4 regions of the Alloalcanivorax sp. C16-2 genome follow, and region 1 is predicted to be linked to each of the others. Evidence: predicted binding sites of a transcription regulator. Region 1 holds the regulator's gene; each other region holds the start of a gene.
The links. Region 1 encodes LexA, which represses DNA repair genes until DNA is damaged. Its sites were predicted from a motif close to TACTGTNTANNTANACAGTA; they were not measured.
Positions count from the first base shown of each region.

Region 2: ruvC (crossover junction endodeoxyribonuclease RuvC) is a predicted target of LexA. The motif match lies at 2,136-2,155, and genes of this name have one in related genera.
Region 3: uvrA (excinuclease ABC subunit UvrA) is a predicted target of LexA. The motif match lies at 2,716-2,735, and genes of this name have one in related genera.
Region 4: ACLD02_RS09175 (PA0069 family radical SAM protein) is a predicted target of LexA. The motif match lies at 1,861-1,880, and genes of this name have one in related genera.

Region 1 covers NZ_JBKFTL010000002.1:109,198-117,041, forward strand. The annotation lists gene nagZ (beta-N-acetylhexosaminidase) at 1-49, opposite strand, end outside; gene ACLD02_RS10730 (L,D-transpeptidase) at 61-534, opposite strand; gene ACLD02_RS10735 (TetR/AcrR family transcriptional regulator) at 629-1,249, opposite strand; gene ACLD02_RS10740 (hypothetical protein) at 1,355-1,882, opposite strand; gene topA (type I DNA topoisomerase) at 1,887-4,622, opposite strand; gene ACLD02_RS10750 (universal stress protein) at 4,951-5,400, shown strand; gene ACLD02_RS10755 (cyclic nucleotide-binding domain-containing protein) at 5,494-6,147, opposite strand; gene lexA (transcriptional repressor LexA) at 6,305-6,919, shown strand; gene ACLD02_RS10765 (DUF1499 domain-containing protein) at 7,020-7,412, shown strand; gene ACLD02_RS10770 (TatD family hydrolase) at 7,409-7,844, shown strand, end outside.
Region 2 covers NZ_JBKFTL010000002.1:292,918-300,761, reverse strand. The annotation lists gene aspS (aspartate--tRNA ligase) at 1-1,195, shown strand, start outside; gene ACLD02_RS11620 (YebC/PmpR family DNA-binding transcriptional regulator) at 1,300-2,034, shown strand; gene ruvC (crossover junction endodeoxyribonuclease RuvC) at 2,205-2,723, shown strand; gene ruvA (Holliday junction branch migration protein RuvA) at 2,734-3,336, shown strand; gene ruvB (Holliday junction branch migration DNA helicase RuvB) at 3,343-4,368, shown strand; gene ybgC (tol-pal system-associated acyl-CoA thioesterase) at 4,365-4,799, shown strand; gene tolQ (protein TolQ) at 4,800-5,489, shown strand; gene tolR (protein TolR) at 5,506-5,943, shown strand; gene tolA (cell envelope integrity protein TolA) at 5,940-6,857, shown strand; gene tolB (Tol-Pal system beta propeller repeat protein TolB) at 6,905-7,844, shown strand, end outside.
Region 3 covers NZ_JBKFTL010000007.1:59,838-67,681, reverse strand. The annotation lists gene uvrA (excinuclease ABC subunit UvrA) at 1-2,696, opposite strand, end outside; gene ACLD02_RS18755 (LuxR C-terminal-related transcriptional regulator) at 2,817-3,476, opposite strand; gene ACLD02_RS18750 (MFS transporter) at 3,651-5,024, shown strand; gene ssb (single-stranded DNA-binding protein) at 5,122-5,661, shown strand; gene gspN (type II secretion system protein N) at 5,677-6,399, shown strand; gene ACLD02_RS18735 (type II secretion system protein N) at 6,572-7,372, shown strand; gene gspD (type II secretion system secretin GspD) at 7,413-7,844, shown strand, end outside.
Region 4 covers NZ_JBKFTL010000001.1:1,989,326-1,997,169, forward strand. The annotation lists gene ACLD02_RS09165 (alkaline phosphatase D family protein) at 1-1,228, shown strand, start outside; gene ACLD02_RS09170 (DUF2288 domain-containing protein) at 1,427-1,738, shown strand; gene ACLD02_RS09175 (PA0069 family radical SAM protein) at 1,896-2,942, shown strand; gene ACLD02_RS09180 (alpha/beta family hydrolase) at 2,977-3,642, shown strand; gene ACLD02_RS09185 (hotdog fold domain-containing protein) at 3,617-4,090, opposite strand; gene ACLD02_RS09190 (DUF748 domain-containing protein) at 4,271-7,159, shown strand; gene ACLD02_RS09195 (hypothetical protein) at 7,159-7,844, shown strand, end outside.

The DNA of each region.
Region 1 (7,844 bases):
CGGCCAGGTCCAGCATCAGCAAGGGCTGGGTCTCGATGTCTGTTGGCATGGGCTGTGGTCTTAGTCGACGAGGGTCACCGGCGTGGCCACCGGCACCCGGGCAAAGAGTGCGATCACATCCGTGTTGCGCATGCGGATGCAACCGTGCGACGCCGGCGTGCCCATGGGCTCGCTGTCCGGCGTGCCGTGAATATAAATAAAGCGCCGGAAACTATCCACGTCGCCGCCCAGATTAAGGCCCGGTTCCAGGCCGCCGAGCCACAGAATGCGACTCAGGATCCAATCCCGGTCCGGGTGTTCGGCAGCCCGCGCCGGATCATGAATTTCGCCGTGGAAGCGGCGGCCCTGGAACACGGCGCCCTCCGGCAGGCCGGCGCCAAAGCGCGCGCGCACCAGGTGGCGACCCAGTGGCGTGGCGTTGCTGCCGCACCGGTTGCCGGCGCCGGCGGCGGCGGTGGAAACCGGGAACAGGTGTCTTTCGGCTCCGTCCTGGAGCGTCAGGGTCTGGTCGGAGAGGGATACGGTAATCAGCATGACGAAACGATACAGCAATCCCGGCCATCGCGGGAACGGCAAACCCCCGAACGTCGGGCAGGACCTTGTAGGAGCGGCCGGGCGGCGTACCGCTTCAGCCGCGAATGCCGCCCACTACGAACGGCAGCAATTGCTGGGTGATGCGGGCGGCGGTGATGTCGGTGTTGAAGTCCTTCTTGCTGATGGTCTGCAGCGACTCCATGCCCGACAGGGTGAAGATCACCGCGCCCAGGCAGAAATGCACGCGCAGGAACAACTCCAGGGACGGCACCTCGGGCACGGCGGCGTGCAGCAACGCCAGGAAGCGCCGGAACACGGCGCCGTAGTGCTCGCGCAGGTAGGCGCGCAGATGGTCCTGGGGCTGGCTGTAGGCCTGGCCGGCGAGGCGGAAGAAGATGATCGCCCGGCGTGTTTCATCGCCGTGGGAGCCCAGCGCCAGCCGGGAGGCCAGACCGAACAGCTTTTCCAGATCGACACCGCCGGCCTGCTCCAGCTCCTGCAGCTTGGCGTCCAGGGCGAGGCAGAACGGCGTCAGGTAGCGCTCGAACACCGCCTGGATCAGCGCTTCCTTGGACCCGAAGTGGTAATTGACCGCCGCCAGGTTGACCCGGGCCTTGCTGGTGATGGCGCGCAGGCTGGTCTCGGCGAAGCCTTTCTGGGCGAACAGGATTTCCGCCGCATCCAGGATGCGCTCAACGGTATCGGACTGGGACATGAGGCCTCGCGCTGGTGGACAAGCGTTTTAAACATACGTTTGGCCGATACGGGCGTCAAGCGGGGGTGATCGCGGGCCTTGGCATCGCGACTGAAGCGGGCCCTGCTACCACTCTTCCATGTAGGCGGCGCATTGTTCGACCAGCTCCCCGACCCGGGCGGCGGCCCCGTCCAGGCGTTGCCGGTCGCCGCTGGCCAGGGGCGCGTACGGGTCCTCGGCGCGGATCGCCAGGGCGTCCCGTTCCTCCGGCGGCGTGGGACGCCGGGCCAGGCCGGCGGCGCCGACGGCGGCGCGCATTTCCTGATCCAGCCAACACACCGGGTCGGAACGGTTGGCGCGGGCCTGGGCGAGCAGGCTCATTTCCGGCGCCTGGATGCCGGCGTCACGGAACGCCTGCTCCAGGGCCGCCAGGCTGATGAGGTCCTCGTAGCCGGGTACCCGGTAGCTCTTGGCGGCCTGGCGGGCGATGCCCACCAGCACCGAATAAAGGTGGAAGACGGCGCCGCCGCGCAGCGCCAGGCGCGGGCCGGCGGCGCCGTCCGGGTCGGCGTCCAGGGCCTTGAGCAGGCTGCGGGCAAAGAACAGCCGCTCGCGAAGGCCGCTGATTTCGCTTTCTCGGACCATTCGGGACATGGGGTCAGCTCTTCCTGGCGGCGGCTTTTTTCTTCGCCGCGGCCTTTTTCTTCTTGGCCGCGGCTTTTTTCTTGGGCGCGGTTTTCTTCTCTTCCTGTTCCCAGCGACCGTCGCGGTAGAAGGCGTACCAGCCGGTGGGCTTGCCGTCTTCCTCGGTCATCACGTACTGCTCCTTGGCCTTGCGGCTGTAGCGCAATACCGCCTTGCGGCCCTTGGAGTCCTCCGCCGGGGCGTCCGCCAGGTATTTGTGCTTGGGGTCCAGCTTGTCGGCGACGGTCTGGATCTCCTCGATCAGCGGCGCCCGGGTTTCCCGGTTCTTGGGAAACTGGCTGGCGGCCAGGAACAGGCCGGAGGCACCGTCGCGCAGCAGGTAGTGGTCGTCCACCTTCTCGCATTGCAGGTGCGGCATGGGGATCGGGTCGGCGCGGGGCGGCGCCGGCTCGCCGTTCTTGAGCAGCTTGCGGGTGTTGCCACAATCGTCGTTGGTGCACTTGAAGAACTTGCCGAAGCGGCCGGTGCGCAACTGCATCTCGCTACCGCACTTCTCGCACTCCAGGGTCGGGCCGTCATAGCCCTTGATGCGGAATTCGCCCTGCTCCACCACATAGCCATCGCAGTCCGGGTTGTTGCCGCAGACGTGCAGCTTGCGCTTTTCGTCGATGAGGAAGGATTCCATCGCCGTGCCACACTTGGGGCAGCGCTTTTTGCGGCGCAGCTCGTTGGTTTCCGCCTCTTCGTCGTCGGCGTTGACCGCCTCGGCTTCCTCGCCGGGCAGCAGGTTGAGGGTCGCCGTGCAACGTTCCTTGGGCGGCAGGCTGTAACCGGAACACCCCAGGAAAACGCCGGTGGAACCGGTACGGATCTGCATCGGGCGGCCGCATTTGGGGCACTCGATGTCGGTGTCGGTGGGCAGGTTGGCACGCATGCCACCCTTGGCCTGCTTGCCACTGCCCTCGCCCTGGGCGGCCTCCAGCTTGGCCAGGAAATCCCGGTAGAACTCGTCGAGCACGTCGCGCCAGTGGCGCTTGCCCTCGGCGACCTGGTCCAGGGTTTCTTCCATCTGGGCGGTGAAGTTGTAGTCCATCAGGTCCGGGAAGCTCTCCGCCAGCCGGTCGGTGACGATGTCGCCCATTTTCTCGGCATAGAAACGCCGGTTCTCCTGGCGCACGTAGCCCCGGTCCTGGATGGTGGAGATGATCGCCGCGTAGGTGGACGGGCGGCCAATGCCGCGTTTTTCCAGCTCCTTGACCAGGCTCGCCTCGGTGTAGCGGGCCGGCGGCTTGGTGAAGTGCTGGGTGGCGTCGATGTCGTCCACGGCGAGCACGTCGCCCTGCTTGAGATCGGGCAGCTCGGTGTCTTCCTGGCCCTTGCGCGAGGCCTGGGGCTGGATGCGGGTCCAGCCGTCGAATTTCATGATGCGACCGCGAGCCTTCAGCTCGTAGCCATCCGCCTCGGCGGTGATGGTGGTGCTCAGGTACTCCGCCGGCGGCATCTGGCAAGCGATGAACTGGCGACGGATCAGCTCGTAGAGACGCTGGGCATCGCGCTCCATGTCCTTGAGGGCGCTGGCTTCGCGTTTCACGTCCGAGGGGCGGATTGCCTCGTGGGCCTCCTGGGCGCCATCGCGGCTGGAGTAACGGTTCGGCTTCTCGGGCAGGTATTTACCGCCCAGCTTGTCGTCGATCCAGGCGCGGCAGTCGTTGACGGCGTCGGCGCTCAGGTTGGTGGAGTCGGTCCGCATGTAGGTGATGTGACCGGCCTCGTAGAGGCGCTGGGCCATCATCATGGTCTTCTTCACCCCGAAGCCCAGGCGAGTGCTGGCCGCCTGCTGCAGGGTGGAGGTGATGAACGGCGCCGGCGGTTTGGAACGGGTGGGCCGCTCCTCGCGCTGGGTGATGGTGAGCTGGCCGGCGGCCTTCAGGGCGGCGCGGTGCTTCTCGGCGTCGTCGCCGTTGTTGGGGCGGAAGTTCTCGCCGTTATGGCGGGTCACCTGCAGGCGGATCTCGTCGCTGGCTTTCGCCTGGCTGTGGGTGTCCGCGTGCAGCTCCCAGAATTCCTCGGGCACGAAGGCGCGGATTTCCCGCTCGCGCTCCACCACCAGCTCCACGGCCACGGACTGCACCCGGCCGGCGGACAGGCCCCGGGCGATCTTTTCCCACAGCAGCGGCGAGATCATGAAACCCACCACCCGGTCCAGGAAGCGGCGCGCCTGCTGGGCTTCCACCCGGCTCATGTCCAGCTTGCCGGGTTCCTCGAAGGCGGCCTGAATGGCCTTCTTGGTGATTTCGTTGAACACCACCCGGTCGAAGCGCTGGTCGTCGCCGCCGATCACTTCCCGCAGGTGCCAGGCAATGGCCTCCCCTTCGCGGTCCAAGTCAGTGGCGAGGTAGATGCGGTCGGCGTTGGCGGCCAGACGCTTGAGCTCGTCGATGACCTTTTCCTTGCCGGGCAGGATTTCATAGTGGGCGTCCCAGTCGTGGTCCGGGTCCACCCCCATGCGGTTGATCAGCTGGGCCTGGGCCTTCTTCTTTTTATAGGCTTCCCGTTCTTCCTTGGGCAGTGACCGGGTATAGGCGGCCTCCTTGGCACGCTCCTTGGGCGTGGTCTTCTTGGCGCCGCCGCTCACCGGCAGGTCGCGCACGTGGCCAACGCTGGACTTGACCACGAAGTCGTCGCCCAGATAGCGGTTGATGGTCTTCGCCTTGGCCGGCGACTCCACGATTACAAGGGACTTACCCATTCGTTGCTCACCCGATCATGCTACGGATACTCAAAAGAAACCTCCGATGCCTGCCCGCCGCGCCGGGATCGCCGTGCGCCGGGGCGCCGTCGGAGGTTCGCCGGGGACGTTTGCGACCCCCGGCGGGCGCCTATTTAGACAGCGCCGGTATTGTCCGGTCAAGCGCCGACGCGGCGCGGCGCCGGCGGCGACACCCCACCACGGCCCGGGCCGGCGGTGGCCAAAGCCCCGTGCGACAAGGCTTTGCGCGCTTCGACGAGGTGGGCTGGCGGGGCGCCGCGAGGCGGTTATACTGAGGCCCTTACAACGAGCCGCTGGAGGAAATACCGTGACCGCACCCTACCGCAAGGTCCTGGTGGCCATAGATTGCAGCGATGAATCCGCCGAGGTGCTGGCCCGCGCCGCCGGCGTCATCGAGGGCACCGAGGGGGAACTGCATCTGATCCATGTGATCGAGCCGCTGGCCCTGGCCTACGGCGCCGATGTGCCCATGGACGTCACCGATCTGCAGAGCGGCCTGGTGAAACAGGCCCAGGAAACCGCCTGCAAGTACGCGCGCCAGTACCAGGTGCCCAAGGAACGGGTGCACGTGGAGCTGGGCTCCATCGAGAAGACCATCGTCGACAAGGCGGACACCCTGGGCGCCGACCTGATCGTGGTGGGCAGCCACACCCGCAGCGGCCTGGCACTGCTGCTGGGCTCCACCGCCCGGGGGCTGGTGCCCGGCGCCCATTGCGACGTGCTGGCGGTGAAGATGGATCGCAAGAAGAAGGAATAGACCGGCGGCCCGCTCCGCACGGCCCGGGGTGATCGCGGCTGAAGCCGCTCCTACGGGAGCCCCGCCCACCGTAGGAGCGAATCGCGATCACCGTCAGGTGAGCTGGGCGTTGCCAGTGGTGCCCGGCGGGCAGTGATTCCACCGGTAGAGCAGATCGGCCAGCGCCCGGGCCTGCTCGCGCAACGACACCAGCTCCGCCTCGCTGTCCCGCTGGCCGCTGAACACCGGCACCTTGCGCAGGCCCGCCGCCAGGGCCTGGTCCGGGCTCTGCATGCGCCGCACCTCCACCGCCCAGCGGATCTGATGCACCAGCATGTGGAAAAACGCCAACCGCGTGGCCAGACTGTACGGCGTGTCGCGATCGTCGTCGAAATCCTTGAAATCAAGCCTGGCCAGCACCGCCTCACGGGCGGCGTCCGCCACCCGGATGGTGGCGCCCCGGGTCCGGCCCAGCAGCATGGACAGGGTCCCGAACACCTCCCCCGGGGACACGTAGTAGAGCACCGTCGGCGAGTCCTCGTCGCCCAGCACCACCAATTGACCGCGCAGCAGAAAATACAGGGAAGACGGCACCTCCCCGGCGCGGATCACGGTATCGCCAGGGCCCGCCTCGATGATCTCGGTGCGCGCCAGCAGCCGCGCGCGCTGGTCGGCATCGTCGCGGGCCACCTCGTTGAAAAACGGCACCCCGGCGAGCAGCGCCTCCACCCGGTGGTGATCCGAATCCTGCCAGGATGCATGCTTCATGGTTGCTTCCGATCCCCTTGAAAGACCCAATGCTAGGCGCGGCGACCGACAAAAGCGATGCCCGAACGCGTGAAGGGGCTTTTAAAAGTACTGGACATATAATACTGTTCATATTATCAGTATGGGTCATGACGGGCATGGCCCCAAGGAGGACGTTATGAGCAGCACCCTTACCGCACGCCAGCAGCAGGTACTGGACTGCATCCGTGAATCACGCCAGGAAACCGGCATGGCGCCGACCCGCGCCGAAATCGCCGAACGCATGGGGTTCCAGTCCAAGAACGCCGCCTCCGACCATCTGCGTGCCCTGGAGCGTAAAGGCTATATTCGCCTGCACGGCGACCGCTCGCGGGGCATCCAGCTGCTCGAGGCCGCCCTGGAGGCCGAGGACGAGCTGCCGGTGGTCGGCAAGGTGGCCGCCGGTACGCCCATCGAGGCCATCGAGAATGTGGAGCGCACCGTGCCGGTGCCCCAGGGCCTGTTCCGCCAGCGCCCCACCTACCTGCTCAAGGTACAGGGCGACAGCATGGTCGAGGCCGGCATTTTCGACGGCGACCTGATCGCCGTGCGCAAGAGCCAGACCGCCCGTTCCGGGGAGATCGTGGTGGCGCGCATTGACGACGAGGTCACGGTGAAGACGCTAAGACTGAACAAGTCCAGCGCCACCCTGCTGCCGGCCAACGATGCCTATGAGCCGATCCGGGTGCCCGCCGACGAGCTGATGATCGAAGGTATTTTCGTGGGGCTGATTCGTGACCCGAACCGCCATTAACCGTCTCGCCACGGCGTTCGCGCTGAGCCTCGCCCTGGTCGCCTCCGGCTGCCAGAGCGATCCGGCGCCCGCCTCCGGGACGGCCGATAAGAGCCACGCCATGACGGACACTCGTTTGCTTGCTCCCTGTCCATCGTCGCCCAATTGCGTATCCAGCCTGGCCGACGATGACCGCCACCGGGTGGCGCCGCTACCCGGCGCCGGCCACCGTGATGCCAGCCTGGCGCTGCTCAAGGACACCCTGAGCGAGCTGCCCCGCGTGCAGTTCGAAGCGGTGGGGCCGGCGCGAATCCAGGCTCGCTTCACCTCGCGCCTGATGCGTTTCGTGGACGACGTGACCTTCTACGTACACGAGGACGGGGTGATCGAGGTGCGCTCCGCCTCACGGCTGGGTTACTGGGACCTGGGCGCTAACCGGCGCCGGGTGGAGGACCTGCGCGAGCGGCTGAACCGCCGCCTGACACCGGGGGCCGCCCAGGAGCAGGCGTCATGACCGCGCCGCGATGGGCCGACATCGGCGTCAACCTGGGCGACAAACAATTCCGCGATGACACCGACGCGGTGCTTGAGCGCGCCCGCGAGGCCGGTGTCACGCGGTTGCTGCTCACCGGCACCAGCGTGGCGGAATCCCGCCAGGCCCTGAGCCTGTGCCGGGACTACCCGGATCGGGGGCTGCGCGCCACCGCCGGCATTCACCCCCATAACGCCCGCTTTTTCGACGACGATGCCCTGGCGGAGCTGGGTGCCCTGCTGGACGAACCGGAGGTCACCGCCGCCGGCGAAATGGGCCTGGACTTCAACCGCGATTTTTCGCCGCGCCCGGCCCAGGAGAAGGCCTTCGAGGCCCAGTTGGCCCAGGCCGCGGCCCGGGGGCTACCGGTGTTTCTGCATCAGCGGGACGCCCATGACCGTTTTCTGCCAATGC
Region 2 (7,844 bases), 180 kb from region 1:
CGCGCTGCCGCAGTCGCCGCAGCTGTTCAAGCAGCTTCTGATGGTGGCCGGTTTCGACCGCTACTACCAGATCGCCAAGTGCTTCCGCGACGAGGACCTGCGTGCCGACCGCCAGCCGGAATTCACCCAGATCGACCTGGAGGCGTCCTTCGTCGAGGAGGAGGACATCATGGCGATCACCGAGGCCATGGTGAAAAGCGTGTTCAAGGACATGCTCGACGTGACGCTGCCCGAATTCCCGCGCATGACCTATGAAGAGGCGATGCGTCGCTATGGCTCCGACAAGCCGGATCTGCGCGTGCCCATGGAGTTGATCGACATCGCCGACCTGATGGACGGGGTGGAGTTCAAGGTGTTCGCCGGCCCGGCCAAGGACCCGAAAGGCCGGGTGGTGGCCATGAAGGTGCCCGGTGGCGGTGACCTGTCGCGCAAGGAAATCGACGAGTACACCAAGTTCGTCGGCATCTATGGCGCCAAGGGCCTGGCCTACATCAAGGTCAACGACCTGGACGCCGGTGCCGAGGGGCTGCAGTCGCCGATCCTCAAGTTCCTCACCGAGGAGGCGATCCAGGGCATCCTGGAGCGCACCGGCGCGGCCACCGGCGATCTGATTTTCTTCGGGGCCGACAAGGCCAAGGTGGTCAACGAGGCGATTGGCGCGTTGCGCGTCAAGGTCGGCCACGAACGCGGCCTGGCCCAGGGCGAGTGGGCGCCGCTGTGGGTGGTGGACTTCCCCATGTTCGAGGAGGAGGACGGCCGCTACTACGCGCTGCACCATCCGTTCACCATGCCCAAGTGCGATCCGCAAGAGCTCAAGAGCAACCCGGAAGGCGCCCTGTCGCGTGCCTATGACATGGTGCTCAACGGCACCGAGCTGGGCGGCGGTTCAATCCGTATCCACCGTCCGGACATGCAGCGGGCGGTGTTCGAGGCGCTGGGCATCAGCGATCAGGAAGCGGACGAGAAATTCGGCTTCCTGCTGGATGGCCTCAAATACGGCGCGCCGCCCCATGGCGGCCTGGCCTTCGGCCTGGACCGCATGGTGATGCTGATGACCGGCGGCGAATCGATCCGCGACGTGATCGCCTTCCCGAAAACCCAGACCGCCGCCTGCCTGATGACCGACGCGCCGTCGCCGGTGGATAATCAGCAGCTTCGGGAAGTGGGTATCCAGGTTCGTAAGGACGATAATTAAGGCGCTGACACGCTTGCACGCATCACGCCGGCACGCTAAAACCGCGGGCCTCGATCAACAGCGTGCGAGCATGCAAGCGTGTTGCGTGCAAGCGGAGGTTATTTATGGCCGGTCATAGCAAATGGGCCAATATCAAGCACCGTAAGGCGGCTCAGGACGCCAAGCGGGGCAAGATCTTCACCAAACTGATTCGCGAGATCACCGTCGCCGCCCGCATGGGCGGCGCGGAGATCAACGACAACCCGCGCCTGCGCGCCGCGGTCGACAAGGCGCTCGGCAACAACATGACCCGGGACACCATCGACCGGGCCATCAAGCGCGGCGCTGGCGGTGACGACACCTCCAACATGGAGGAGATCACCTACGAAGGCTACGGCAAGAACGGCGTGGCGGTATTGGTGGAAACCATGACCGACAACGTCAACCGGACCGTCTCCGAGGTGCGTCACGCCTTCTCCAAGTTCGGCGGCAACCTGGGCACCAGCGGTTCGGTGGCCTTCCTGTTCACCAAGCGTGGCGAGTTGTTCTTCGAACCCGGCGTGGACGAAGAGAAGCTGATGGAAGCGGCCCTGGAGGCCGGCGCCGAGGACGTGGAAGAGAACGAGGACGGCAGCTATCTGGTGATCACCGCGCCGGACAAGAGCTTCGGCGAGGTGGTGGACGCCCTGCGCGAAGCGGGCCTGGAGCCGGCGGACGCGGAAGTCACCATGAGCCCCTCCACCCGCGCCGACCTGGACGCCGACACCGCCGAGACGGTGAGCAAGATGATCGACCTGTTGGAAGACCTGGACGATGTCCAGAACGTCTACACCAACGCCAACTGGCCGGACGAAGAATAACCCTTTCGCGACTAAAGCGGTACGCCGCCCGGTCGCTTCTACGGCGAGAATGCCATTGTAGGAGCGACTTTAGTCGCGAGTCGCGATACCTCGGTCACTCCTACTGGACATAAGAACAGCAGGCAGGTTAGATAGACCTGCCTTTTTTATAGAGCGGCCACAGGCGCACCATGACCATTCTGATGGGCATCGACCCCGGCTCGCGCCACACCGGCTACGGGATCATCGAGCAGGTGGGAAATCGCACCACGGCGGTGGATTTCGGCACCATTCACACCACCGGTGCCGAAATGGCGCCGAGGCTGGGGGAGATTTTCGCCGGGCTGCGCCAGGTGATCGCCCTGCACCGGCCCGACGAAGTGAGCATCGAAAAGGTGTTCATGGCCCGCAACCCGGATTCCGCCCTGAAACTCGGCCAGGCCCGTGGCGCCGCCCTTACCGCGGTGGTGCAGGGCGGCGTGCCGGTGTTCGAGTATTCCGCCCGCCAGGTAAAGCAGGCGGTGGTGGGGCGCGGTGGCGCGGAAAAAGCGCAGGTGGCGGAAATGGTGCGCCATCTGCTGAAACTGGAAAAGCGCCCGCAATCGGACGCCGCCGACGCCCTGGCCATTGCCCTGTGCCACGCGCACATGCGCGTGTCCCTGGCGCGGCTGGGCGGCGCCACGGCGGTGCGGCGCGGACGGATACGGTGATCAGGCAGCCATGATCGGACAACTGAAAGGCATACTCATCGAGAAGCGACCGCCCCAACTGCTGCTGGACGTGGGCGGCGTGGGCTACGAGGTGGAGGCGCCGATGACGGTGTTCTACGACCTGCCCGAAGCCGGTGGCGAGCTGTTGTTGCACACCCATTTCGTGGTGCGCGAGGACGCCCAACTGCTGTTCGGGTTCGCCAGCCGCTACGAGCGCGAACTGTTCCGCAGCCTGATCAAGGTCAACGGCGTGGGGCCGAAGATGGCTCTGGCGATCCTTTCCGGCATCGAGGCGGACCGGCTGGCGGCCTGTATCCGTGACCAGGACACCACCTCCCTGGTGAAGGTGCCTGGCATCGGCAAGAAGACCGCGGAGCGGCTGGTCATCGAAATGTCCGACCGGCTGGATAAGCTGGAGGGCGGGCCGGCGCGCCTGCCCGGGCCGGTGGTGCTGGACGGCGCGCCGGACGCCCGCGCCGACGCCATCGCCGCCCTGGAGGCTCTGGGCTACCGTAATAAGGAAGCGGCCGCCGCGGTGGGGCGCGCCGCCGATGACGGCGAGGCCGGTAGCGAGGAACTGATTCGCCGGGCCCTGCGAACTCTGGCAAGGTGATTTCCCATGGACAATGACCGCCTGATCAGCGCCGATGCCGTGGATGGCCGCGAGGACCAGCAGGACCGCGCCATCCGTCCCGCCAGCCTGGCGGACTACCACGGCCAGCCCAAGGTGCGCGAGCGCCTGGAGATCTTCATCGATGCCGCGCGCGGGCGTGGCGAGGCGCTCGACCATACCCTGATTTTCGGTCCGCCGGGGCTGGGCAAGACCACCCTGGCGCACATCATCGCCCGGGAAATGGGCTCGGAACTCAAGTCGACCTCCGGGCCGGTGCTGGAAAAAGCCGGCGACCTGGCCGCCATCCTCACCAATCTGGAGGAGGGTGACGTGCTGTTCGTGGACGAGATCCACCGGCTGTCCCCGGTAGTGGAGGAGATCCTCTATCCCGCCATGGAGGACTACCAGCTCGACATCATGATCGGCGAGGGCCCCGCCGCCCGCTCCATCAAGCTGGACCTGCCGCCGTTCACTCTGGTCGGCGCCACCACCCGCGCCGGTCTGCTCACCGCGCCGTTGCGCGACCGCTTCGGCATCGTTCAGCGGTTGGAGTTCTACAACGTTGACGACCTGGCGGGCATTGTCGCCCGCTCCTGCGAGATTCTCGCCATCGCGGTGGACGACGACGGTGCCCGCGAAGTGGCCCGTCGCGCCCGGGGCACGCCACGCATCGCCAACCGCCTGCTGCGCCGGGTGCGTGATTATGCCCAGGTAAAAAGCGATGGCCGCATCACCGGTCCGGTGGCGGAAAGTGCCCTGGACATGCTGGAAGTGGACAGCCATGGCCTGGACGGCACCGACCGCCGCCTGCTGAACATGATGATGCACAAGTTCGATGGCGGTCCGGTGGGGCTCGACTCCCTGGCCGCCGCCCTTAACGAGGACGCCGGCACCCTGGAAGAGGTGGTGGAACCCTACCTGATTCAGCAGGGCTTCATTCAGCGCACCCCGCGCGGACGACAGGTGACCAACCATGCCTGGCGTCACTTCGGCCTGCGCGCTCCGAGCCGGGAAGGTGATTTGTTTAAATGAGTGCAAAATCTTCGCCAACTTCGGAATTTGTCCTACCCGTTCGCGTCTACATCGAAGACACTGACGCCGGTGGCATCGTCTACTACGTGAACTACCTGAAGTTCATGGAGCGGGCGAGAACCGAATTCATGCGCTCGCTGGGGTATCAGCATTACGCCCTGGCGGAAGAGAATTTTCAGTTCGTCGTGCATTCCTGTCAGGTGCGTTATCACAAGCCCGGCCGGATCGACGATGACCTGCGGGTGAGCGCCCGTTTAACGCATCTGGGCCGCGCCACCCTGCTGTTCGCCCAATCGGTGACCCGGAATGGGGAACTGCTGTGCGAGGCGCAGATCAAGGTGGCCTGCGTGAGCGCCGATGGCATCAAGCCCAAGGCGCTGCCGAAGCCCTTGTTTGCAAAGTTCAAGGCTCAAGTCGAGGAGTTGGGGTAAATGGATGACGCATCGTCCAGCATGTCGATCCTGTCGCTAGTCACCAATGCCGGGCCGGTGGTCCAGGCGGTGATGGCGGTGTTGCTGCTGGCCTCTTTGATTTCCTGGTACATGATCGTCAACCGCTACCGGATTCTGGGTCGTGCGCGCCGCGCCGATCGCGCCTTCGAGGAGAAGTTCTGGTCCGGTGAGGATCTGTCCAGCCTTTATAACCAGGTCCGTAAGAAGCCCAATCCGGACTCCGCCAGCGAAGCGGTGTTCCGCGCCGGCTTCCAGGAATTCGTGCGGTTGTCCAAGACCACCCGCGGGCCCGATGCCATCATGGAAGGCGCTCAGCGCTCCATGCGGGTGGCCCTGCAGCGCGAGCAGTCGCGCCTGACCAAGCACCTGCCATTCCTGGCCACGGTGGGCTCCACCAGTCCCTACATCGGCCTGTTTGGTACCGTCTGGGGCATCATGAATTCCTTCCGCGCCCTGGCCAACGTCAGCCAGGCCACCCTCAGCGTGGTGGCGCCGGGCATCGCCGAGGCGCTGGTGGCCACCGCCATGGGGTTGTTCGCCGCGATTCCGGCGGTGATGGCCTACAACCGTTACGCGGCCCAGTCCGAATCCCTGGTGGGCGATTGTGAAGTGTTCGCCGAGGAGTTTTCCTCCGTGCTGCACCGCCAGGCCCACGGCCGGGACGCTTGAGCCCGGGGAGACGACCATGAACAGTGGTATACGAGTTCGCAAGCCGCGCAAGATGATGGCCGACATCAACGTGGTGCCCTACATCGACGTGATGCTGGTGCTGCTGGTGATCTTCATGGCCACCGCGCCGATGATGACCCAGGGCGTGTCCGTGGACTTGCCGCAAACCGACAGCGCGCCGATCGCCAATAAGGACGAGCCGGTGCTGATCACGGTGCGCGCCGACGGCAGCTACCACATCAATGTGGGCGAGGATGGCGGTCGCAACGCCGCCAGCCTGGAAACCGTCAAGGGGCACGTGCTCACCATCCGTAAGCAGAAACCCAAGACGCTGTTCCTGGTGGAGGGCGACCAGAACGTGCCCTATGGCAAGGTGGTGGTGCTGATGTCCGAGCTGCAGCAGGCCGGCGTCACCAACCTGGGGCTGGTCACGGAGCCTCCGGGGCGTTCATGAGCGATCGGAGCGTCGCGGTCGGGTTCTCGGCCCTGCTGCACCTGGTGGTGCTGGGGCTGATGGTGTTCACCTGGTCCTCGGACCCGGAGCTGCGCCGGCCGCCGGAGATCCCGCCCCATGTGATGGCCACGGTGATGGAAGAGACCCGGCGCGCGCCGGACGCCAACACCGCGCCGGCCCGGGAAGAAAAGGATCAGAAGCCGGTTCAGGAAAAGAAACCCGAGCCGAAGCCTGAACCGAAGTCCAAGCCCGAGCCTAAGCCGGAACCGAAGCCAAAGCCAAAGCCTAAGCCTAAGCCGGAACCGAAGCCCGAGCCGAAACCCAAGCCGGCGCCCAAGCCCGAACCCAAGCCGGAGCCTAAGCCCGAACCCAAGCCGGAGCCGAAACCCGAGCCCAAGCCGGAGCCGAAACCCGAGCCCAAGCCGGAGCCGAAACCCGAGCCCAAGCCGGAATCCAAGCCTGAGCCGAAGCCGGAACCGAAGCAGGAATCGAAACCCGCTCCGGAGTTCGAGCAGCCGAGCATGGAAGAGCTGATGGCCGAGGAAGAGCTGGAAATGGCGCGCAAAAAGCGTGAGCAGGTGGCCGAGAAGCCCGGTTCCGGTCCGTCGGACAGCGACGTCACCGAGGAAACCGCCAGCTACGAGGACGCCATCCGCAATGCCATCTCCCAGCGCTGGCGGATTCCGGGCAATTATCGCAACCGCGACGACCTCAGCGTGCGGGTTCGCATCCGGGTGATTCCCGGTGGCGAGGTGGTCAATGTTCAGGTGGCCAAGTCCAGCGGTTATCCGAACTTCGACGAATCGCTGGTCAACGCCGTGGAACTGGCCAGCCCGCTGCCCGTGCCCGAGGGCAAGCTGTTCGAACAGTTCCGTACTTTCGTGATCGTTTTCAGTCCCAGGGATGTGCAATGATGCGAGTTAACAAGATCCGATCCATCGCCGCCCGCGCCACCGCCGTCATGGCCCTGTCCATGCTGGCGCTGGCCGCCCGCGCCGAACTTCTGATCCAGATCACCGAGGGCCGGGTGGACGCCGTGCCCATCGCCGTGGTGCCCTTTGGCGGCGCCGCCAACGCTCCGGAGAACGTCTCCGACATCGTGCGTGCCGATCTGCACCGCAGCGGCCAGTTCAAGACCCTCGAACCCGGAGACATGCTGAGCCGGCCGACCAGCGCCGACCAGCTCAGCTACCGGGATTTCCGGGTGCTTGATCAGGAGTACGTGGTGGTGGGCAGCGTCAAGGCCACCGAAACCGGTGCCTATGAAGTGCGCTATGGCCTTTATGACGTGGCCCGCGAGAAGGAGCTGCTTACCGAAAGCTACCGGCCGCCGGCGTCGCAGTTGCGTGACGTGGCTCACGCTATCTCCGACCGCATCTATGAGGAGCTCACCGGCATCCAGGGCGCGTTTTCCACCAAGATTCTGTACGTGACCCACAACCGAGGCGCCGACCGGCCCTATCAGCTCCAGTACGCCGACGCCGATGGCGCCCGGGTGCACACCATCGTACGCAGCCGCGAGCCGATCATGAGCCCGTCCTGGTCACCGGATGGCTCGAAGATTGCTTACGTATCCTTCGAGGGCAACGGCCTGCCCAAGATCTACGTGCACGATCTTGGCAGCGCCGAGCGCCGGGTGGTGGCCCAGTACAAGGGCATCAACGGGGCGCCGGCCTGGGCACCGGACGGCCAGAAGCTTGCGATCACGTTGTCCAAGGATGGCAATCCGGAAATTTATACCCTGGACCTCAACAGCGGTGCCCTGGAACGGCTCACCAACCATTACGGCATCGACACCGAGCCGCGCTGGATGCCGGATGGCGACCATCTGATGTTCACCTCCAGCCGTTCCGGCGGGCCGCAGATCTACGAGCTCAACGTGCACGACAAGTCGACCCGCC
Region 3 (7,844 bases), on a different contig from region 1:
ATCACGTCCAGATTGTGCTCGATCACCACGATGGTGTTGCCGTGGTCACGGAGCCGGTTGAGCACATCCAGCAGCAACTGGATGTCCTGGAAATGCAGGCCGGTGGTCGGCTCATCAAGAATATAGAGCGTGCGACCGGTATCGCGGCGAGACAGCTCCCGGGCCAGCTTGACCCGCTGCGCCTCGCCGCCGGACAGCGTCGTGGCCGCCTGGCCCAGCTTCACGTAGCTCAGGCCCACGTCGAGCAGGGTCTGCAGGCGTCGCTGCAGTGCCGGCACCGCGTCAAAGAATTCGCGGGCTTCCTCGATGGTCATTTCCAGCACTTCGTAGATGTTCTTGCCCTTATAGGTGACCTCCAGGGTCTCCCGATTGTAGCGTCGCCCTTCGCAGACCTCGCAGGGCACGTAGATATCGGGCAGGAAGTGCATTTCCACCTTGATCACGCCGTCACCCTGACAGGCCTCGCAGCGCCCGCCCTTGACATTGAAGCTGAAGCGGCCGGGCTTGTAGCCCCGGGCACGGGCTTCCTGGGTGCCGGCGAACAGCTCCCGCACCGGCGTGAAAATGCCGGTGTAGGTGGCCGGGTTGGAACGCGGCGTGCGGCCGATCGGGCTCTGGTCGATGTCCACCACCTTATCCAGGTGCTCCAGCCCCTCCAGGCTTTCGTGGGGCGCGGCTTTCAGGGTGCTGGCCTTGTTCAGTTTGGTGGCCGCGAGCGGGTAGAGAGTACGGTTGATCAGCGTCGATTTCCCCGACCCGGACACCCCGGTAATGCAGGTGAACAGCCCCAGCGGCAGATTCAGCGGGTGGCCCTTGAGGTTGTTGCCGGTGGCGCCGAACAGGGTCAGCCAGAGGTCATCCTCGTTACGGCGGCGCTCGGCGGGTACTTCGATGCGCTTGCGCCCGGAAAGGTAATCGCCGGTGAGCGACTGTTTGTTGGCGGCGACCTGCTTCGCGGTGCCCTGGGCCACCACCCGGCCGCCGTGCACTCCGGCGCCGGGGCCGATATCAATGACGTGATCGGCGGTGCGGATGGCGTCCTCGTCGTGTTCCACCACCAGCACCGTGTTGCCCAGGTCACGCAGCCGGGTCAGGGTATTCAGCAAACGCTCGTTATCACGCTGATGCAGGCCGATGGATGGCTCGTCGAGCACGTACATCACCCCCACCAGGCCGGCGCCGATCTGGCTGGCCAGGCGGATGCGCTGGGCTTCGCCACCGGACAGGGTCTCGGCGCTGCGCTCCAGGGTCAGATAGTCCAGGCCCACGTTGACCAGGAACTGCAGCCGGTCGCGGATTTCCTTGAGAATCTTCTCGGCGATCTCGCCACGGCTGCCGCTCAGTTTGAGACTGTCGAAGTAGTCGAACGCCCGGCCCACCGCCAGGCGCACCAGGTCCGGCAGGTTGGTGTCGCCGATGAACACATGGCGGGCGGCCTCACGCAACCGCGAACCGTGGCAGCTGGGGCAGGTTGAGGTGGACAGATAGCCGGCCAGCTCCTCGCGCACCGCGTCGGATTCGGTCTCCCGGTAGCGGCGCTCCATGTTCGGGATGATGCCCTCGAACGGATGGTTGCGCTTGATGATATCGCCGCGATCGTTGAGGTAGCGGAACTCCACGCTTTCCTTGCCGGTGCCGTACAGAATCTTGTGGCGCACCGTTTTGGGCAGCTTGTTGAAGGGCTGATCCATGTCGAAGCCCAGGCTCTGGGCCAGGGCGTTGAGCATCTGGAAGTAATAGACGTTGCGGCGGTCCCAGCCGCGGATCGCGCCTTCGGCAAGGGACAGCTCGTCGCTGGTGATCACCTTGTCCTCGTCGAAGAACTGCTTGACGCCGAGGCCGTCGCAGCTGGGGCAGGCACCGGCCGGATTGTTGAACGAGAACAGACGGGGTTCCAGCTCCGGGATCGAGTAGCCGCAGTGTGGGCAGGCGAACTTGGCGGAGAAGGTGATCTCCGGGTTGTCGTCGTCCAGCGGCTCGCCGTCCATGGAGGCGATGATGGCGATGTCGTCGGCCAGGTTGAGGGCGGTCTCGAAGGACTCCGCCAGCCGGTTCTGCAGATCGCCGCGCACCTTGAAGCGGTCCACCACCACCTCGATGGTGTGCTTCTTGTTCTTGTCCAGGGTGGGGGCCTCGTCCAGATCGTAAATGCGGCCATCCACCCGGGCGCGAATGAAGCCCTGGGCGCGCAATTCGTCGAACAGGTTCAGGTGCTCGCCTTTTTTCTCGCGGATCACCGGCGCCAGCAGCATCAGCCGGCTGCCTTCCTCCATGGTCAGCACCTGGTCGACCATCTGGCTGATGGTCTGCGCCGCCAGGGGGGTATCGTGCTCCGGGCAGCGTGGTTCGCCCACCCGGGCGAACAGCAGCCGCAGATAATCGTAGATCTCGGTGATGGTGCCCACCGTGGAACGCGGGTTGTGGCTGGTGGACTTCTGCTCGATGGAAATGGCCGGGCTCAGCCCCTCGATGTGGTCCACGTCCGGCTTTTCCATCATCGAGAGGAACTGCCGGGCGTAGGTGGACAGCGACTCCACGTAACGGCGCTGCCCCTCGGCATACAGCGTGTCGAACGCCAGGGACGATTTGCCGGACCCGGACAGGCCGGTGATTACCACCAGCTTATCGCGGGGAATGTCGAGATCCACGTTCTTCAGGTTATGGGTGCGCGCGCCCCGAACCAGAATGGTATCCATGAGATGGCGAGCCCTCGGCTACTGTCAAAATGAACAGTGCAGTATAGGGGAAATACCGTGAACGGGGAAAGAAGGCGGGCACACGCCGACACCGGCCGGGTCGGCCCGGCGTCGGAATGATCAGAGGTTTTCCTGGGCCCAGTTCACCGCCTGCAGGCGGTTGGAAGCGTTGATTTTCTTGAAGATGTTGTAGATGTGGGTCTTGATGGTGTGCGGGCTGAGGCTGAGCACCTTGGCGATTTCGGAGTTCTTGGCGCCGGTGGCCATCACCTTGAGCACCTCGATTTCGCGGTCGGTAAGGTTGACCTCGTTGCGGGCGAAAGTCTTGTTGAAGGCCCGGCTTTTGACCAGGTACTGCTGCAACACCTTGCGCGGGAACCACAGTTCGCCCTTGAACATGGCCTTGATGCCCTTGGTCAGCAGGTCCTGCGGGCAATCGTGCTGGAAGCCGCCGTTGACCATGGGGAGTCCGGCCAGACGCGACAGATCGTCCTCATGATCGACGTTGAAAACACCGATCAGAATATCGTTGGGCAGCCGTTTGTCCGCATCCATCAGGCGGGCGATCACCTGATTGACGTCCACCGAATGAAAATCCACCAGGAACAGGTTCTGTTCCACCCCGGCGAGGTCGTCCTCGTTAACCTGATCCACGGACTTGATGGCCGTGGCGGGGATCGACGCCTTGTCGAGAAACTCGGTGAGCAGGGCGTTCTGAAGATGCTGGCCACCGACCACGTACACCTTTTGTATCGTTGAAGTATCCATCAATTCGTCCATGATGCATCCCGGAAAACCCGGGGGGGAGCTAAGAAGAAAAACTGAATCAAGTCATCAATTTATCACCGCTTTAGCGGGGCTTCAATTTACCATCATTCCCAGGGGCGGCATCATCCCCGTCGTCCGCTAATCTGATACACTCCAGTCCCATTTCCGTATCCTTGATGCTTGACCATGACGGACGCTTCCCGGGCCGCCTTGCGGCGCACCGAACTTTCCACCACCGGCTCCCTGGCCGCGATCTTCGCATTGCGCATGTTCGGCCTGTTCATGATTCTGCCCGTGTTCGCCGTGTACGGGGAGCGACTGGACGGCGCCACCCCCCTGTTGATCGGCACCGCGATCGGCGCCTATGGCCTGATGCAGGCCATGCTGCAGATCCCTTTTGGCATGCTTTCCGATCGCTTCGGCCGGCGCCCGCTGCTGCTGGCGGGCCTGCTGTTGTTCGTGGCCGGCGGCGCGGTGGCGGCGCTTAGCGATACCATCCATGGCGTGATTCTGGGCCGGGCGTTACAGGGGGCCGGCGCCATCGCCAGCGTGATCATGGCCCTGATCGGCGACGTGGTCAGCGAGCAGCGCCGCACCCGGGCCATGGCCCTGATCGGCATGTCGGTGGGGGGCGCCTTTATTCTGGCGCTTATCCTGGGGCCGTTGCTGGCCCACTGGCTGGGCCTCAGCGGCCTGTTCTGGCTGACCGTGGTGCTCGGCATCCTGGCCATGGGCGTGGCGTTCGGCGTGCCTTCGCCCCAGGTGCGCGCCGCCGAGCCGTTGCCGGCGGCCCAGCGTTTTGGCCGCGTACTGGGCGATCCCAACCTGCGCCGTCTGGACCTGGGCATCATGGTGCTGCACCTGACCATGACCGCCTCCTTCGTGGTGTTGCCGCAGATCCTCAAGCAGCGCCTGGGGTTGGACCTGCAGCAGCACAGCCTGCTTTATCTGGCGGTACTGGTGACCAGCTTTCTGGCCATGGTGCCGCTGATTATTACCGCCGAACGACGTGGCGCGATGCCAGTCAAGCGCCTGGCGGTGAGCCTGCTGATCGTGGCCGAGGTGTTGCTGGTCCTGGCCGGCGGCACGCTCTGGCACTTCGTGTTGGCGCTGTTCGTTTACTTCATGGCCTTCAACCTGCTGGAGGCGCTGTTGCCTTCCCTGGTTGGCCGGGCGGCGCCGGCCGGTACCCGGGGCACCGCCATGGGGGTGTATTCCACCAGCCAGTTCCTGGGCGTGTTCATCGGTGGCCAGGTGGGTGGCGCCCTGTACCAGTGGGTGGGCGCGGAAGCGGTGTTCCTGGGCTGTGCCCTGCTGGCGGTGGTCTGGCTGGCTTGCCTGTGGGGCATGCGCGAGTTGCCCAAGCTTGATAACCGTGTGATCCACCTGGAGAACCGCCAGGACTGGGGCGAGGTGGCGGCCCGTTTGCGCGGGGTGCCCGGGGTGCTCGAGGCGGTGGTGGTGGCTGAGCAGAGCCTGGCCCTGCTCAAGGTGGACAATAAACAGCTTGATGAAGAGGCGCTGGCGGCCCTGGCCGGCGAGGTGCGCAAGCACTCCTGACGGGGGTTACGCCGGCGAGCGCAAAGCGGCACAATGGTCGGTCTTGCACCGGCCCGCGCCGGTGGGTCGTCTTAAGAGATTGAGGGAGTGAACAGCCATGGCGAGAGGCGTCAACAAAGTCATTCTGATCGGCAACCTGGGCGCCGATCCGGAAACCCGGTTCATGCCCAGCGGCGGCGCCGTGACCAATGTCCGGCTCGCCACCACGGAAAGCTGGAAGGACCGCCAGAGCGGCCAGCAGCAGGAGCGCACCGAATGGCACCGGGTGGTGTTCTTCAACAAGCTCGGCGAAATCGCCGGCGAGTACCTGAAGAAGGGCTCCAAGGTGTATGTGGAAGGGTCGATTCGCACCCGTAAATGGCAAGGGCAGGACGGCCAGGATCGCTACACCACGGAGATCGTCGCCAGCGAAATGCAGATGCTCGATGGCCGTGGTGGCGGTGATTTCCAGGGCGGAGGCGGCGGTGGCCAGGGCGGTTATGGCAACCAGGGCAACCAGAACAACGACTACTACGACCAGAGCCGCAATCAAGGTGGCGGCCAGGGTGGTGGTGGCGGCCAGCAACAGGCGCCGGCCAATCAGGGCGGTGGTTTCAGCGGCCCCGCCGACGATTTCGACGACGACATTCCGTTCTGATCGACAGGGGTTCCAATGCGGCGCTGGTTTGCCCTGGGGGCGGTGTTCGTGGTTTGTTTGCTGGTGTTCATGGTGGTGCTGATGCCGGCCGCCGTGGTGGTGGAGCGGGTGCCGGCGCTGCGTCCCGGCGGAGCGCCGCTGACGCTGGCTAACGCCCGCGGGCCCTGGTGGGATGCCCGTGTCGATGCGCGTTGGCGGCAGCACCGGGGCGAATTGAGCTGGGCCCTGGACTGGCACGGTTTGACGCCCGGCGTGCAACTGTCCATGGTAAGCGGTGACCTTGACGCCAACGGCTGGCTTGGGGCGGACTGGGGTGATTGGCGCCTGGAGCAGTGGCGCGCCACCGTGCCGGTGGCTCCGTTCAGCGCCGGGGTGCCCCAGGGTAATGCCGACGGTACCGTGGATTTGACCCTCATGGCATTGGAACTCGCCGACCATGCCGTGGTCGATGCCAAAGGGACCTTGACCTACAGCGGCGGCACCGTGACCTGGGGTCGCGATGGCGCGGCCAGCGTGCCGCCCCTGGACGGGCGTCTGGCGATGGTCAACGGGGCCCCGGAGCTGGAGGTCACCGGGCCGCGACAACAACAACTGGTGCACGCCCGGCTTGAGAACGAAAAACTGAACGTGCAGGTCCGTCGGGCCTGGCCTCAGTTGCTTGGGGTAAGTCAGGGGGGCGATCCCTCCGACGTGGTGTTTCGCATGAGTCGCCCCTTGACCCTGGGGCGCTCCGGCTAAGTGCCGGCGGATAATAAGCAGGTCACAAAAGCGTGCCTAGAATGGCCAGGGACGTCCGGGTTCCGATAAGGCGGCAAGCCTTCGGACCGGTGGGCCGGTATAAAACGATAATGGGATTGAAGGTTTTATGATTCAGTGGGCCCGGAGGGGAAACCGACAACGCTGGGAGCGGATGGCGCGCGCCGTACTGGCTCTGTTGTTGGTTGTGATTCTCGCCTATTTGATTGCCCAGACCGTCTGGTTGCTTTGGTACGGCCCCCGCGATGCGTTGCCCGAGACCCGGTTGCGCCAGGTATCGGTGCAGGCCGGCGCCCAGGGTGGAGCGGCGCTGTCCGCCGCCCAGGTGGAAGGCTGGCGGCTGTTCGGCGTGTATCAGGCCGAGCCCTCCGAGGAACGCCCCGTGGACGCGCCGGAAACCCGCCTCAGCCTGGAGTTGCTGGGTTTGTTCCAGACCCGTGATCGGGGCCGTTCCTCGGCGATCATCGCTGAGCGTGGCGGTGACGCCGAACTCTACCACATTGGTGACAGCATTCCCGGGAACGCTACCCTGGAAGAGATTTACGCGGATCGCGTGATTCTGCGCCGCCAGGGTCGGCTGGAAACCCTGCGCCTGAATGAACTCAAGGGGCTGGCGGGCGGCGTGACCCAGGTCACCGAGCCGGAGCCGCGCAGTCCGGCGCCCAGCCCGCAGACGGATCTGGCCCAGCAGCGCACCGCCCTGATTCGCCAACTGGGCCTGCAGCCGGTGAGTGCCGGCGCCGACCAGGGTTACAAGATCGGCGAGCGGGCCCCCCAGCAGTTGATCGAGCAGGTGGGGCTTAAACCCGGTGACGTGGTGGCGTCGGTGAATGGCTACCCCCTCGGCACCGAGGAAAGCGATCTGGCCGCTTTGCAATCCTACATGGAAAGCCAGGCGGCGATCATTGTCGTGCAGCGCGGCGAACAGGAATTTACCGTGAACTACCCACCTTAGCGAGACACCTATGAAGTCGGCCTTAAAAACGATAATCGCAGTGGTGGCGCTGAGCCTGGCGCTCGGTGTCCATGCCCAGCAGCAGGCCCGGGTGGAGGAAACCGGCGACGGTAAGACCTGGACGGTCAATATCCGTAACGCGGACATCCAGGCGTTCATCAACCAGGTGGCGGAGATGACCGGTAAGAACTTCGTGGTCGATCCGCGCGTGCGGGCCCGCGATGTCACCGTCATTTCCAATAAGCCGTTGACCGCCAGCGAAGTCTACGAGCTGTTTCTATCGGTGTTGCAGGTGCACGGTTACGCGGCGGTGCCTTCCGGAGAGGTGATCAAGATCGTCACCAACACCACCGCCAAGCAGAGTAATCTGCCGCTCACCGAAAACGCGGGCAGCGTGGACGGCGAGGAACTGATCACGCAGGTGATCCCGGTCGACAACTCCCCGGTGGAGGAACTGGTGCCGGTGCTGCGC
Region 4 (7,844 bases), on a different contig from region 1:
TTTCGACAGCAGCGGCGTGGTGGTGCTGCGCGATCTTCGTCCCGGCACCCGCTATGAATACCAGGCCGGCTATGTGGACAAGGCGGACACCGTCGACACCCAGCTCGACTGGCACCGCCTGCCCCTCGGGCACTTTCGCACCGCGCCGGAGGACGACTGGGCGCCGGTGAGTTTCCTGTTCGGTTCCTGCTGCTATCGCTTCGTCGGCCTCGATCACGAGGTGGAGGACGATCGCGCCGACCGTATCTTCGACGTCATGGGCCGGCAGACCGCCGACCGGCATACCGACTTCGTCATGTACGCCGGCGACCAGGTCTACGCCGACGCCACCTGGAAGCTGGGCGCCGCCTCCTCCCAACAGCAATACTTCGACCTCTATCGGCAGAGCTTCGGCCAGCCCAATATCCGCCGGCTGATGGCCAATCACAACCACCATATGATCCTCGACGACCATGAGATCGAGAACAACTGGCCGGCGCGGGCCAACCCGGATTTGTGGACCAGCAAGTACCCGGCGGCCATGAAGGCCTACCAGATCTATCAGGCTTCCCATTCCCCGGCGGTTCCCCTGAACGCCGCGGGCAGCCGCCTGGACCGGGATCCGGAGCGGCTCTGGTATCGCTTCCGTTGGGGCTGTGCCGATTTCTTCCTGATGGATCTGCGCACCGAGCGCGCCCTGAGCCGCTGGCCCTGGCAGCGCGACATTATGTCCCGGGAGCAGGAGGAGGCGGTGCTGGCCTGGCTTAACGACAGCCCGGACCGGGTCAAATGCCTGGTCTCCTCGGTGCCGCTGTTTCCCGAACAGCGCTGGCCGTTTCGTGGCGAGGACAGTTGGGAGGGCTTCCGCGCCCAGCGCCAGCGGCTGCTGGACGGCATCCGCGCCAGTGGCGCGCGGCGGCTACTGGTGCTCAGCGGCGATGTACACGCGTCCCTGTACGCGCGCCTGGACGGCTTCGGCAAGGCGCCGCTGCACGCCTGGATCTGCTCCGGACTGTTCTGGCCCACGGCGTTGATGGCGTTCCGCTGGTACCGGCCGATGATCCGCGATAACCACCGCCTGCGCGGCCTGTGGAAGCCGTCCCTGGGCAAGGTGCGGGTACCGGGGCCGGTGTACAGCCGTGACGCCTTCTCCCGGGTCAGCCTGGACGAGCGGGGCGCGCGGCTGGAGCTGTTCGACCGGGATGGCGACCTGGTCCCCGATGTCGGCGCGAACATACAGTGGGAATAGCGAATTTCCTACACGAATCAGAGCAAATGTCTGATCGATAACCGGCGTCGCCGCTCTTATAGTGGTTTTGCAAGGACGCGAAAGAACAAGGAAGTTCATTCGGCCCGGTACAGCCCCGCCCGCCCTCCCCAGGCGGGCGTTTCTTTTTGCGGCCCTGGTCCCCATAATGGCGCCCCCGCCAACCCCGGAGGACCCGCCATGGCCGACACCCGCGACACGGACATCCTCAAAGCCAAGCTCAACCAGGAAACCGCCCGCGCCCATTGGGCGGAATTGCAGCCGTTTTTTGCCCGGGGCCAGACCGTGGCCGTGGCCGGCGACCTGGACCTGATCGAGGTGGCGGTGGCGTTCGCCGAGGACCGGGCCGGGCAGCTCCAGCAGTGGCGTGCCCAGGGGCGCGTGGACGGCGTCCAGGACGAACAGGCGCGGGCCTGGTTCGAGGCCGGCCAGGAACTGTGGACCGTGGTGGTGATGCCCTGGGTGCTGGTGCAGCCGGTGCGCCCGCACTGAGCACCGCCCCGACCAATCGCGACTGAAGTCGCTCCTACAGGGGAGCCCCCGTAGGAGCGACTTCAGTCGCGATCCCCACCGCTCCGGGGGGTAACACGTTGCAGTCCCGTCCGCCCTGGATATACTGTCCATAAGAACAGTATTCCGGAGCTTTCCCATGGCCACCAGCACGTCCAATCGTGGCACCCTGAACCGGCGCCCCGGCCGCTTCGCGGTGACTCACAGCGAGCATGACGAACCGGCGGCGGCGCGGCCCACCCGCTATCATCGGGAGATCGCCCGCTCGATTCTCACCCGCAACCAGAGCCCGGACCTGCATTTCGACACCAGCCTCAACCCCTACCGGGGCTGCGAGCACGGTTGCATCTACTGTTTCGCGCGTCCCAATCACGCCTATGTGGATCTATCCCCGGGGCAGGACTTCGAGAGCGAGATTTTCTGCAAGGACAACGCCGCCGAGGTGCTGCGCGATACCCTGCGCAAGCCCGGCTACCAGTGCCGTCCCCTGGTCATCGGCACCGCCACCGATCCCTACCAGCCGGTGGAGCGGGAGCGCCGCATCACCCGGGAGATCCTGCAGGTGCTCAGCGAATGCCGGCACCCGTTCAGCCTGATCACCAAGAGCGCCCTGGTGCTGCGCGACCTGGATCTGATCGGCCCCATGGCCCGGGAGGGGCGCGCCTCGGTGGCGGTGTCGGTGACCACCCTGGACAACCGCCTCAAGGGTCAGCTAGAGCCCCGCGCCAGCGGCGGCCGGGAGCGGCTGCGGGCGGTCCGTGAGCTGGCCCGTGCCGGGGTACCGGTGACGGTGCTGGTGGCGCCGCTGATTCCCTTCATCAACGACCATGAAATGGAGGACATCGTCGAGCAGGTGGCCGCCGCCGGCGCGCGCAGCGCCGGCTATGTGATCCTGCGTTTGCCCCACGAACTGGGCGGGCTCTGGGAGGAGTGGCTGGAAACCCACTATCCGGACCGGGCCGGCAAGGTGATGGCCACGGTGCGGGAGCTGCACGGCGGCGCCGTCTACGACAGCGCCTGGCATCATCGCCACCGGGGCCAGGGGCCCTGGGCGCAATTGCTTTCGCGGCGTTTCCGCACCGCCTGCCAGCGCGCCGGTCTGGCGCCCCGGGAAGCCTTCACCCTGGACACCGGTGCTTTCCGGCCACCGGGGCTGGCCGGGCAACTGCATTTGTGGGACGGTTAGCGGCCCCGATTCACCACCCCCGGAGAGCCCCGATATGACCGATGTTTCCACGCCGCTGTGGAATCGACCCGAGGGCCCGATCCGGGCCACCCTGGTTCTGGCCCACGGCGCCGGCGCGCCCATGGACAGCCCGTTCATGGCGCGCATGGCGACGTTGTTGGCGGAGCGGGGCGTGGCGGTGGCGCGCTTTGAATTCGACTACATGGCACGGCGCCGGGAGGAAGGCGTGAAGGCGCCGCCGGACCGGGCGCCGAAACTGCTGGCTCGCTTCCGGGCGGTGCTGGAGGCGGTGGCGGCGGACACCAGCGGCTCGCTCTGGGTGGGAGGCAAGTCCATGGGCGGGCGCATGGCCACGCAATTGCTGGCGGCGCCGAGGGCGCCCGGGGACACGGTGGCGCCCGCCGGGGCGGTGGTGTTTGGCTATCCGTTCCATCCGCCGGGCAAGCCCGAGCGCACCCGGCTGGATCACTTCCCGGACCTGGCCGGGCCGGTGCTGATCTGCCAGGGGGAGCGGGACCCGTTCGGCAAGCGCGAGGAGGTGGCGGGCTATGCACCGGCGGCGGCGGTGACCCTGCACTGGGTGTTCGACGGCGACCACGACCTCAAGCCGCGCAAACGCAGCGGCGGCGACCATGACGCCAACCTGGCCGCCGCCGCCGACCGCGCCGCTGCCTTTATGAGCGGGCCGGCTTCTCGGTGACCCAGAGGTGGATGGTGCCTTCCACCACCGGGGTGCCATCGGCGCGCCGGGCGGTCACCGCCACCGGCACGTCCGGGCCGTTCTCCCAGGCGCCGGCTTCCACCTCCGCCACGGCGCTGATGTCGCTGTCCGCCTTGGCGGTGTAGCGCACGTCCATGCCCTTGGGAATCCAGCGCAGGTGCTTGGGAATGGAGGCCTCCGCCATGGCGCCCATGGCCGCTTCCAGGGCGTTGCAGATGGCGATCACGTGCACGGTGCCGATGTGGTTCTGCACCGCCTTGCGTTTCTTGAAGGTGACCCGGCAGTAGTCGGGGCGCAGTTCCTCCACCAGGGGGCGCACGGTGCCAAAGTAGGGCGCCTGTCGGGCGAACAACCGCGAGAACAGGACCTTGCCCTTGGGCAGGCGGGCGGTGCGTTGATAGAGCTTGAGCAGGTAATTGTCGCTCATGGAAACCTCCCGATCGGAAAGCGCCCATTGTCGTCGCCGTTGGAACACGGGCAATGGCCGGCGAGGCACCCCGGGGCGGGCGCCGGGGACCATGTCGGGCCGTCTGGCGACGACCAGGCCGGGGCATGGCGGTGAGTTGGGTGTTAGGATACGGCGTTCTTCGAATAAGGAAGGTGATCCATGCAGACACCGGCTCGGTGGTGGCGCTCGCGGGGCTGGGGCGCCCGCGTCCTGGCGATCCTGGCGGCGCTGTACGTGCTCTACGCCCTGGTGGTGTTTTTCCTGTTGCCCGGCTGGGTCCGGGACCAGGCCCGCGAACGCCTGACCGGGCTGCTGGACCGGGACGTGACCCTGGAGCGGGTGGCGCTCAACCCCTTTACTTTGTCGCTTACCGCCGAGGGTTTCTCGGTGGCGGACCCGGACACCGGAACCCTGGCCCGTTTCGACCGGCTCTACGTTAACGGCGAGCTGTGGGCCTCCCTGTTCCACTGGCGTCCCTGGGTCGGTGACCTGGACCTGGATGGTCTGCGCGTGCGCCTGCGTCGCGAGGCGGACGGCACCCTTAATCTGGATGACATCATCGCCCGCCTGAGCCAGGACGATCCGCAAGCCGACGACGAGCAAACGCCGGAGCAAGATCAGGAAACCGGCCCGCCGGCCTTCACCGTGAGCCACCTGAGCTTGAGCAACGGCGGCGTGGACCTGATCGACGCCGCCGGAGAAGAGCCGGTGACCCTGGCCCTGCCCATGGCCTTCACCATCGACGATCTGACCACCCGTGGGGTCGGCGAGGACGACAACCGCTATCAGTTGCGCGTGGAAGGCCCGGACGGCGGCACTCTGGACTGGGATGGCCGCTTCCATTTCGCGCCGTTCAGCGTCGATGGCCGGCTGCGCATGGACAAGGTTGATCTGGTCGCCTTTGGCCAACTGCTGGCCCCCCATTTCCGCTTCGCGGTACCCGCCGGGGTGCTCGGTCTGGGCGCGGATTACCGGTTCAGCGCCGAACCCGGCCAGGGCCTGACCGTGGACAACGGCGAACTGACCCTCGACGGCCTGCGCATCCGCCCCCGGGACGGCGACGAGGACAGCCTGGTGGTACCGGAACTGGCGGTCACCGGCGTCGCCCTGGACACCGCCGGGCGCACCCTCACCGTGCCCGAGGTGACGGTGCGCGAGCCCGCCGCCCGGGCGGTGCTCACCGACCAGGGCCTGGATCTGGCCACCCTGTTTCTGCCCGAGGACCCCAAGCAGGCGGAGCGCGCCAAGGAGGAGGTGCGCGAGCGCGCCGAGGATACCGCCGAGGAGTTACGCCAGGGCGAGGGGGACTGGCGCATCCGCCTGGACCGCTTCGCCGTGGAAGGCGCCGCCGCTGTGTTCCGCGACACCACCCTGGCCACGCCCCGGGAACTGACGCTCACCGACGGCGCCCTCACCGTGAGCGATTTCCGCCTCGACCAGGAAGGGGTGCGCTGGCAGTGGCAGGGCGATACCAAGGTGCTGGAGAGCGGCACCCTGAGCCATTCCGGAGAAGGCCGGCTGGCGCCCCTGGATCTGAAAGCGCGGCTCAAGGTCGAGGGGCTGCCCCTGGCCACCCTGTCCCCCTGGGTGCGGGCGGCGATGCCGATCACCGTGGATAAGGGCCGCGCCGGCGGCGATCTGAACCTGGCGGTGAGCGGCGACACGCCCACGGTGCGGCTCACCGGCCGGGCCAGCGTGGCGGACGGCGCCCTGTCCGAGAACGGCCGGCGGTTCCTGTCGGTGGCCAACCTGAGCGCCGACGGGCTGGACCTGAACACCGGCACCGAGCAAGTGGCTATCGATGGCCTGGCCGCGCGCGGCCTGAACTTCCTGCATGTGCTTGACGGCCAGGGCCGGAGCCTGGGCGCGCGCCTGGCCGGCGATGATGGTGGCGCCGAGGAGGGCGCCGCCTGGCGGGTACGGCTGGGCCGGGTTTCGGTGAAGGATTCACGGCTGGCGCACCAGGACCTGACTCTGTCGCCGGAATATCAGGTCACCGTGGAGCAGTGGCAGGGGCACATGGATGGCTTCGACAGCGCCGGCGGCCGCGCTGGGCTGGAGACCCGGGGCGAGGTCAATGGTACCGCCACCCTGACCCTGAAAGGCACCGTGGACGCCAACCCGGTGACCCTGGATCTGGATGGCAGCCTGAAGGGCTACGGCATGCAGACGCTGACTCCGTTCACCGCCCGCTACCTGGGCTTTGGCGTTGATCGTGGGCGCCTGGACGTGCAGTCCCGGGTGAGCCTCAAGGGCGAGCGCCTGGACAGCACCACCGAGGTGGCCGCCGATGACTTTTACCTGGGCGAGCGGGTAGCCAGCGATCAGGCCATGGACGTGCCGGTGAAGCTGGGGCTGTCGGTGTTGCGCGACGGTTCCGGCATGATCCGCTTGCCGGTGAGCCTGTCCGGGGATCTGTCGGACCCGGATTTCAGTGTCGGCGGCTTGGTGTTCCGGGTTCTCCGCAACGTGTTGGTGAAGGCGGCCACGGCGCCGTTTTCCATGCTCGCCGGCCTGGTCGGCGGCGGCGACGGTGATCTGGAATACGTGCCCTATGCCGCCGGCGAGGACCGGCCCGGGGCGCAAACGCGCCAGGCACTGGAGACCCTGGCCCGGATTCTTGAGCAACGCGGCAACCTGATCCTGGTGCTCACCGGCGAGACCAACGACGAGGACCGCCGGGCCCTTGGCGAGGCGGAGCTGGTGGACGAGATGGGCGGTGACTGGCGCGGCCTGGACACGGCGCTGACCGGGCAGGAGGGCCGTGAGCGTATCCTGGAAGCCTACCGGGACCGGCTTGACGCGGACCCGGCCGGGCTCGGCGACGATGACACCGAGCGCGCCCGCCAGGCCTGGCGGCGTCTGCTGGAGCAGGCCGCCGAGGCGGTGGACGGCGACGCCCTCGCCGACCTGGCGGCGACCCGGGCGGAGCGGGCGCGCCGCCTGCTCACCGGCGAGCTGGGCGTGGACGCGGAGCGCGTGCGCATGGCGCGGTCGCGCCCGGACGGTGACCGGGCCGGCGTGGCCCTGGGCGCCGAGGGCCTCTGATGGCGGTGATCTGGGAACGGCGCGAAAATGGCGTGCTTTATCAGGTGCGCCGCCAGGGCGCCTGCATGAGGTTGTTCGCCAACGGCGTCCAGCACTCCGAGTTCCACCCCAAGCGGCTGGTCACCGGCAGCGTCTGGGACCTGCTGTGGCTGCCGGCGTTGCTCGGCGACCCGTCGCGTCTGCGGCGGGTATTAATCCTGGGCCTGGGTGGCGGTTCCCTGGTGCCGCCGCTGCGCGCGCTGCTGGCGCCGGAGCGGCTGGTGGCGGTGGAACTGGACGCCCACCATCTGGCGGTGGCCCGGGAGGTGTTCTCGGTGGTCCAGCCCGGCGAGCGGACCGTGCTCGGCGACGCGGTGGCCTGGCTCAAGGCCTACGACGGCGAACCCTTCGATCTGATCATCGAGGACCTGTTCGCGCCGGACAACGAAGCGGTGAGCCGGGCGGTGCCGGCGGATCGGGACTGGCTGGCCATGCTGGAACGTCACGTCAGTGACCATGGCACCCTGGTGATGAACTTCGGTGATTACACCGAGTACCGCGTCAGCCACGCCGCCGACGCCGCCACCATGGCGCCCTGGGGCAGCCGTTTCCGGCTCTCCTGCGCGGATTGCCACAACGCGGTGATCGCCTTCACCCGGGAGCCGGCGCGCAGCGTTCATCTGCGCCGCCGGATACAGGACCACCC